Regions from separate parts of the Ensifer sp. KUDG1 genome, predicted to be linked through region 1. Evidence: riboswitches for the same ligand, from Rfam matches in the RefSeq annotation. Region 1 holds a riboswitch; the other holds the start of a gene.
The links. Region 1 has a riboswitch for FMN ahead of M2267_RS05900 (6,7-dimethyl-8-ribityllumazine synthase). Riboswitches for the same ligand answer to the same signal wherever they lie in the genome.
Positions count from the first base shown of each region.

Region 2: another riboswitch for FMN. It lies ahead of M2267_RS14775 (DMT family transporter); the one in region 1 lies ahead of M2267_RS05900 (6,7-dimethyl-8-ribityllumazine synthase).

Region 1 is NZ_JBNDIG010000002.1:95,243-98,841, forward strand. Features, by position in the region: gene M2267_RS05895 (low temperature requirement protein A) at 1-695, shown strand, start outside; gene M2267_RS05900 (6,7-dimethyl-8-ribityllumazine synthase) at 1,051-1,524, opposite strand; FMN riboswitch at 1,619-1,769, opposite strand; gene M2267_RS05905 (TfoX/Sxy family protein) at 1,925-2,266, opposite strand; gene M2267_RS05910 (ABC transporter ATP-binding protein) at 2,363-3,424, opposite strand; gene M2267_RS05915 (ABC transporter permease) at 3,435-3,599, opposite strand, start outside.
Region 2 is NZ_JBNDIG010000005.1:93,803-97,401, reverse strand. Features, by position in the region: gene lon (endopeptidase La) at 1-559, shown strand, start outside; gene hupB (DNA-binding protein HupB) at 780-1,055, shown strand; FMN riboswitch at 1,179-1,361, shown strand; gene M2267_RS14775 (DMT family transporter) at 1,449-2,363, shown strand; gene M2267_RS14770 (esterase-like activity of phytase family protein) at 2,431-3,599, shown strand, end outside.

The DNA.
Region 1 (3,599 bases):
TCACGGCGATCGAGATGCTCGGCCCCTATTTCGCCGAGACGCGGGACGGCGGCACGCCCTGGCATGCGCACCACATCGCCGAGCGCTACGGGCTTCTTGCCATCATCGCCCTTGGGGAAGGGGTCGTCGGCACGGTCGCCTCGATCTCGGCCGTGGTCGAGGGGCAGGGCTGGGACCTCAATGTCGCGCTCGTCTGCCTCGCCGGCACGGGGCTCACCTTCGGGATGTGGTGGATCTATTTCCTGCTGCCGAGTGCGGAGATCCTGCACCACTACCGTCTCAAGCGGGCCTTCGTCTGGGGCTACGGCCACATGCCGATCTTCGCCTCGATCGTTGCGACCGGCGCCGGCCTGCATGTGGCGGCCTATTACATCGAGCACAAGGCGCATATCGGTTCGGTCGCGACGGTGCTGACGGTGGCGGTGCCCGTCGCGTGCTACATCGGGCTGCTCTACGCGATGTACGCCTATCTCATGCAGCAGGTGGACCGCCTGCATCTCTGGCTGCTCGCTGGCACAGCGCTGGTGCTGGCAGCGTCCGTGGTTGCGGCGATCGCCGGGCTCGACATGGCCAAGTGCCTGATCATCCTGATGCTGGCACCGGTCGTCACCATCGTCGGCTACGAGGTGGCGGGGCATCGCCACCGCATGGCGGCTCTGGAGCGCAGCCTGCACAAGGGTGATGCGGCGCATTGATTTTGCGAGTCGAAACAGCGGCTTGTCCTTTAACGCTGACGAACCGATTCAGGCGCTTCACGAATTGATTCAGGAGGGGTTGGTAGGGCGTGGCTGCCCCTCACCCTAGCCCTCTCCCCGCAGGCGGGGAGAGGGGACGAGCTCCATAGCCAACCCGTGCTTCTCAGTCCGGGCGGACCTCGTCCTCGAAGGTGAAGGGTGAGTTTAGGCGACACGAGCGCCGCGCGTGTCCTTCTCCCCGCGTGCGGGGAGAAGGTGGCGGCAGCCGGATGAGGGGCAAGCCCTCACCGTGCGGATGAGGGGCAGCCGCCATTGCGGCGCCGTCAGGCCGGCTGATGTCGGAGCCCGCAGCCGATCAGGCGTTGACGAGCGCCAGCTTGGCGCGGGCGTCGAGGATCTGGGCGCAGGCGTTGGCCGCTTCCGTGCCCTTGGTCACGAAGTGCTCGCGGAAGAAGGCGATCAGCGGTTCGCTTTCCTGGAAATTGTGCGGCGTCAGCACGGCCGAAAGCACCGGCACGTTGGTGTCGAGCTGCACGCGCATCATGCCGTCGAGTACAGTGCCGGCGACGAAATCGTGGCGGTAGATGCCGCCGTCGACGACGAAGGCGGTGCCGAGGATCGCGGCATAGCGGCCGGTCTTGGCCAGCGTCTGTGCATGCAGCGGGATTTCGAGTGCGCCCGGCACGTCGAAGATCTCGACATCGGCCGCCGAGCCGCCAAGCTTCGTCCATTGCGCGACAAAGGCATCGACGCAGCGGTCGACGATATCGGCATGCCAACGGGCACGAACGATCGCGATCTTGGCTGTGGGGTGGGAAAGAATGGTCATGGTCTCAAGCCTTTCAGGGTTTGGCGTTTTTCCAATGATCCCGTCGGGCGAACATGCATGCGCGCGAGGTCCCTTCGCGGGAACCCACGGTACTGCTTGCTCTCTTCCATCCGGACTGTGACCGTCGGCTCCGGAATCTGACCGGATCTGCTGACCCCTGGAGCGTGAGCTCCAAGGCGCTCGCGGGCTTCGGCCTTGCGACCGCTACCGCCGGTGGGGAATTTCGCCCCGCCCTGAGAACAACGCGACTATATAGGGCGACCGCGCGCGGTCAAACGCACGGTGCGACGAAAATGCCGGAAATCACGACAGGTTTTTTGCTTGTACGACGGAGCGACGGCAAATTCGTTCCCCGAAGTTGAGCCGTCTCGGCCGGTGGGCGAGAGCGGATGCGCGATGATCAGCGCAGATCGTCGTCTTCGGCGGCAAGCGCGCGATTGGCCCAATGGAGCAGTGCATCCCGGTCGTCGAGACAATCCAGAGGCGCTTCGTAGAAGCGATGCACGACCACCGTCTTTCCGCCCTTCGCGTAGCTGAAGGGCTGGCAGCCCTCGGCAACGAGCGCATCTTTCAGCGCCCGATCGACCCGGAAGTAGAGGCGATCCTTGATGCTGACGGCAAAACGCTTGTCGGCGAGGAGATAGGCCCAGCCGCCGAAGAAGCGGTCGAGCTGGACCGGCCCGATGCCGGAGAGTTCATCCTGGATATGCCGGACGAAGGCGCTGGGTTCGGCCTTGGCCATGATCGCAATCTCGCGGTTTCCGGCTTCGTACAATGAGGCGTGGAATGACCGCTGGCGCCATAGGCGCCAGCGTCAGGAGCGGTTTGCTTGGGCTTTCTATTCGCGAATGACCAACAAGTCCTTGGCGGCAAAGCGCAGCGTGACGTTGTCGCCGGAAACCGGCGGGGCCACACCCGGATTGTTGAACATGTCGAAGGAGATGACGTCGCCGCCGACGCGAAGGCGCGTGCGGATGACCGAGCCGAGGAAGCTCGTCGAGACGACCTCGCCGGCAAGCGACGTGTCGCCCGTGGCGCCCTCGGCGATCGAGCCCGCTTCAGGACGCAGCGCCAGCGAGATGCTGTCGCCGCCCTTCATGCCGGCGATCGGATCCTTCAGCGCCACCTGCTGGTTGCCGATGGTGACCGAGCCCGCGGCCGGGTCCGCAACCTTGCCTTCGATGATGCTGAGCGTGCCGACGAAGGACGCGACGAAGCGGGTCGCCGGTGTGTTGTAGATCTCGAAGGGGGTGCCGATCTGGTCGGCGCGGCCGGCATTCATGACCACGATGCGATCGGAGATCGATAGCGCCTCTTCCTGGTCGTGGGTGACGAAGACGGTGGTGATGCCGAGCTGCTGCTGGATCTGCCGGATTTCCTCGCGCAGCGACACGCGGATCTTGGCGTCGAGTGCCGAAAGCGGCTCGTCGAGCAGCAGCACCTGCGGCTTGACCGCAATGGCGCGGGCAAGCGCAACGCGCTGCTGCTGGCCGCCGGAGAGCTGGTAGGGGAAGCGGTCCGCCAGGTGCTCGAGCTTGATCAGCCCGAGCATCTGCTTCACCCTCGCGTCGATCTCCGACTTGTCAGTGCCTGCGATCTTCAGACCGAAGGCGACGTTGTCATGCACGTTCATGTTGGGAAACAGCGCATAGGCCTGGAACACCATGCCGATGTTGCGCTGGTTGGGCTTCAGCGAATTCTGGTCGCGGCCGTTGATGACGATCTGGCCGCTGGTCGGCGTCTCGAAGCCGGCGATCATGCGCAGCACCGTCGTCTTGCCGCAGCCCGATGGCCCGAGGAACGAGACGAACTCGCCCTTTTCGATGTTCATGTTGAAATCATGCACGACCTGAACCGGGCCGAAGGACTTTTTGATGCTGGTGAGTGACAGGAAACTCATGGGTCGGTCCTCAGGCCTTTGGAGGCGCGCTTTTCTGGAAGCGCGAAACGAGCTGGATGAGGCCGAGGCAGCCCCAGGTGATGCCGAATGCGATGACGGCGAGTGCGGCCGGCTCATAGGCGCGGTTGGCACCCAGAAGCTGCATGTACGGGCCGAAAGCCGGGCGGTTGAGCAG
Region 2 (3,599 bases), on a different contig from region 1:
CGGCAAGGGCCGCATGACCGTCACCGGCAACCTGCGCGACGTGATGAAGGAATCGATTTCGGCAGCGGCGTCCTATGTCCGCTCGCGCGCGATCGACTTCGGAATCGAGCCGCCGCTGTTCGACAAGCGTGACATCCACGTGCACGTGCCGGAAGGTGCGACGCCGAAGGATGGTCCGTCGGCCGGTGTCGCGATGGCAACCACGATCGTGTCGATCATGACCGGTATCCCGATCTCCAAGGATGTCGCCATGACCGGCGAGATCACGCTGCGGGGCCGCGTGCTGCCGATCGGCGGTCTGAAGGAGAAGCTCCTGGCAGCGCTTCGGGGTGGCATCAAGAAGGTGCTGATCCCGGAAGAGAACGCCAAGGATCTCGCCGAGATCCCGGACAACGTGAAGAACGCGCTCGAAATCATCCCGGTTTCGCGGATGGGCGAAGTGCTCGAACACGCTCTGGTGCGCATGCCGGAACCGATCGAATGGGACCCGGCAAACGAGCCGGCAACCGTTGCACCGGTTGATTCGCAGGACGAAGCAGGCTCTTCGATCGCCCACTAACGGGTGCTCGAAAAAGGGCGCCGCCGGCTCGCGCGGCGCTCATTTTGCAGAAAAATTGGGAAGACCGGCCATTGGCCGGTCTTTTTTGTTGTAAAAGCGCCCTGCAAGCCTTGCATTCCAAGGGATTAGGCGCAATTGGGAAAGGCAAGACGCGGGCGAAGCGCAAGCCGCCGCGCCTTAAAACACAGTCGTTTCGAACCAATCTGAAAGGGGTGGAAACATGAACAAAAATGAGCTCGTGTCTGCCGTTGCTGAGAAGGCCGGACTTTCCAAGACCGACGCATCTTCTGCAGTTGATGCAGTTTTCGAGACCATCCAGGCTGAGCTGAAGAACGGCGGCGACATTCGCCTGGTCGGCTTCGGCAACTTCTCGGTTTCGCGCCGCGAAGCCTCGAAGGGTCGTAACCCGTCCACGGGTGCGGAAGTTGACATCCCGGCACGCAACGTGCCGAAGTTCACGGCCGGCAAGGGCCTGAAGGATGCCGTCAACGGCTGATGAGATTTGCTTGGCGGCCGGACACGAGGCCGGCAGTCCAGGTATTCGAGGGTTCGGCGCAAGCCGGACCCTTTCGCATTTTGGGGCAGCCCTTGCGGGTACCCGCCATTTGCTCTAGGGCTTGCCCATTCTCAGGGCGGGGTGAAAGTCCCCACCGGCGGTAAGGGCATGAGAGCGCGGCGTCTTGAAGGCGCACGAAGATGGCCCAAGCCCGCGAGCGCCTCTCCTCGATTTTTTGGGGGAGGGTCAGCAGATCCGGTGCAACTCCGGAGCCGACGGTCATAGTCCGGATGAAAGAGAATGGTCGCCGGCACGAAGGGCAGGGATGCCCGGCGTCGTGTCGTGCGCTCATGCGTCCTGATTTGTGTTTGGTCCGCTTTCAGGGTGCATGACATGAATCAGACTTCCCTCGGTTTTTCCTCCTTGCGCGCCATGGCCGGAGCCGGCTTCATGGTTCTGGCCGGGATCGCCTTTGCCGGCCTCAATGTCGTCACCCAATGGCTGACGATGAAGCTCGGTTTCCCGGCCACCGCCATGGCGTTCTGGCAATATGCCTTCGCCTTCCTCTTCTCGCTGCCGTTTCTGCGACGCGCGGGGCTGTCGGCCATGCGCACCGACTATCCCTGGCGCCACGTCGTGCGCGTGGTGCTGGCCGCCTTCGGGGTCGGGGCCTGGGTCTCGGGGCTAGCGCACGTGCCGATCTGGCAGGCGATCGCGCTGGTCATGACCTCGCCGTTCTTCATCATCCTCGGCGCCCGCCTGTTTCTCGGCGAACGTGTCGGCGCGGCGCGCTGGGCGGCAACCGCGGTTGGCTTCGCCGGGGCGATGATCATTCTCGAACCCTGGTCGGACAGTTTCAGCTGGGCCGCCCTTCTGCCGATCCTGTCGGCGCTTTTGTGGGGGGCTTCGTCGCTCATCACCAAGAGCCTCACCAGTCTTGAGCGCCCCGAAACGATCACGGTCTGGCTGCTCGTGCTTCTGACGCCGATCAACGGCGCCATCGCGCTTTCGGCCGGTTTCACCGTGCCCGATGGCGCAGCGCTCGGCTTCCTGCTGCTCGCCGGGATCCTCACCGTCGTCGCCCAATATCTGCTGACGCTTGCCTATACGGTTGCCGACGCCGCCTATGTGCAGCCCTTCGACGACCTGAAGCTGCCGCTCAACGTCTTTGCCGGCTGGCTGGTCTTCGGTTACGCGCCGACGGGGTATCTTTGGGTCGGCGCGGTGCTGATCCTTGGCGCTTCGCTGTTCATCATGCGCAACGAGATGCGGCGCGAGCGCACCGCTCCCGCAACCGGAACGGTGTAAAACCCGAGCGTTGTCATTCGGCTGTCATCGGCATCGCGCAGAACCCCCATGTTTTCAGTGTTCGCACATGGGGGATTTCATGACCATCACTTCGCGCGTGACCGCGCTCGCGGCCGTTCTTCTTGCCTCCGCAGCATTTCCTGCGGCGGCCGAGCCCGTCTTCAACCGCATTGCATCCTTTGCTGTTGCCGATAACCTGCCGCAAGGCGATGCGCGCAAGGCGCCGACATCCGCCGAAATCATCACGGCCAGCGAAGACGGCAATCTGCTCGTCTATTCCGACAGCCCGGGCAAGCGCGTCGGCCTGATCGACATCACCGATGCCAAGGCGCCCAAGGCAGCCGGCACGGTTTCCTTTGACGGCGAGCCGACTTCGGTCACCATCGCCGGTGCAAAGGCACTCGTCGCGGTCAACACGCGCGAGAGCTTCGTCAAGCCGTCGGGGCTTCTGGCGATTGTCGACCTGGCGTCGAAGAAAGTCGATGCGACCTGTGATCTCGGCGGCCAGCCGGATTCGATCGCCGTCAACAAGGACCGCACGCTAGCTGCCATTGCGATCGAAAACGAGCGCGATGAAGAGCTGAACGATGGCAAGATCCCGCAGATGCCGGCCGGCGACCTCGTTATCCTGTCGCTGAAGGATGGTGTTGCCGATTGCGGTTCGCTGAAGCGCGTGACGCTGACCGGTCTTGCTGAAATCGCCGGTGAAGATCCGGAGCCGGAATTCGTTTCCTTCAACGGCAAGGACGAGATCGCCCTGACGCTGCAGGAGAACAACCACATCGTCATCATCGACGGCAAGACGGGAACGGTGAAGACGCATTTCTCTGCCGGCACTGTCGACCTCAAGAACATCGACACCAAGCGCAACGGCGCGATTGCCTTCAAGGACGAGCAGCCGGGCCGCAAGCGCGAGCCCGATGCGGTGAAGTGGCTTGACGACAACCGCATCGTCGTTGCCAACGAAGGCGACTATGAAGGCGGCGCGCGTGGCTTCACCATCTTCGACACGACCGGCAAGGTTCTCTATGAGGCGGGCGCCAGCTTCGAGCATGCAGTCGCCGCGATCGGCCACTATCCCGAGAAGCGCTCTTCGGCCAAGGGCGTCGAGCCCGAGGGCCTGGAAGCGGCGAAGTTCGGCGACGACAACCTGTTCTTCGTGCTGGCCGAGCGCGCTTCGATCGTCGGCGTCTACAAGGACACGGGCGCCGAGCCCGAACTGCTGCAGCTTCTGCC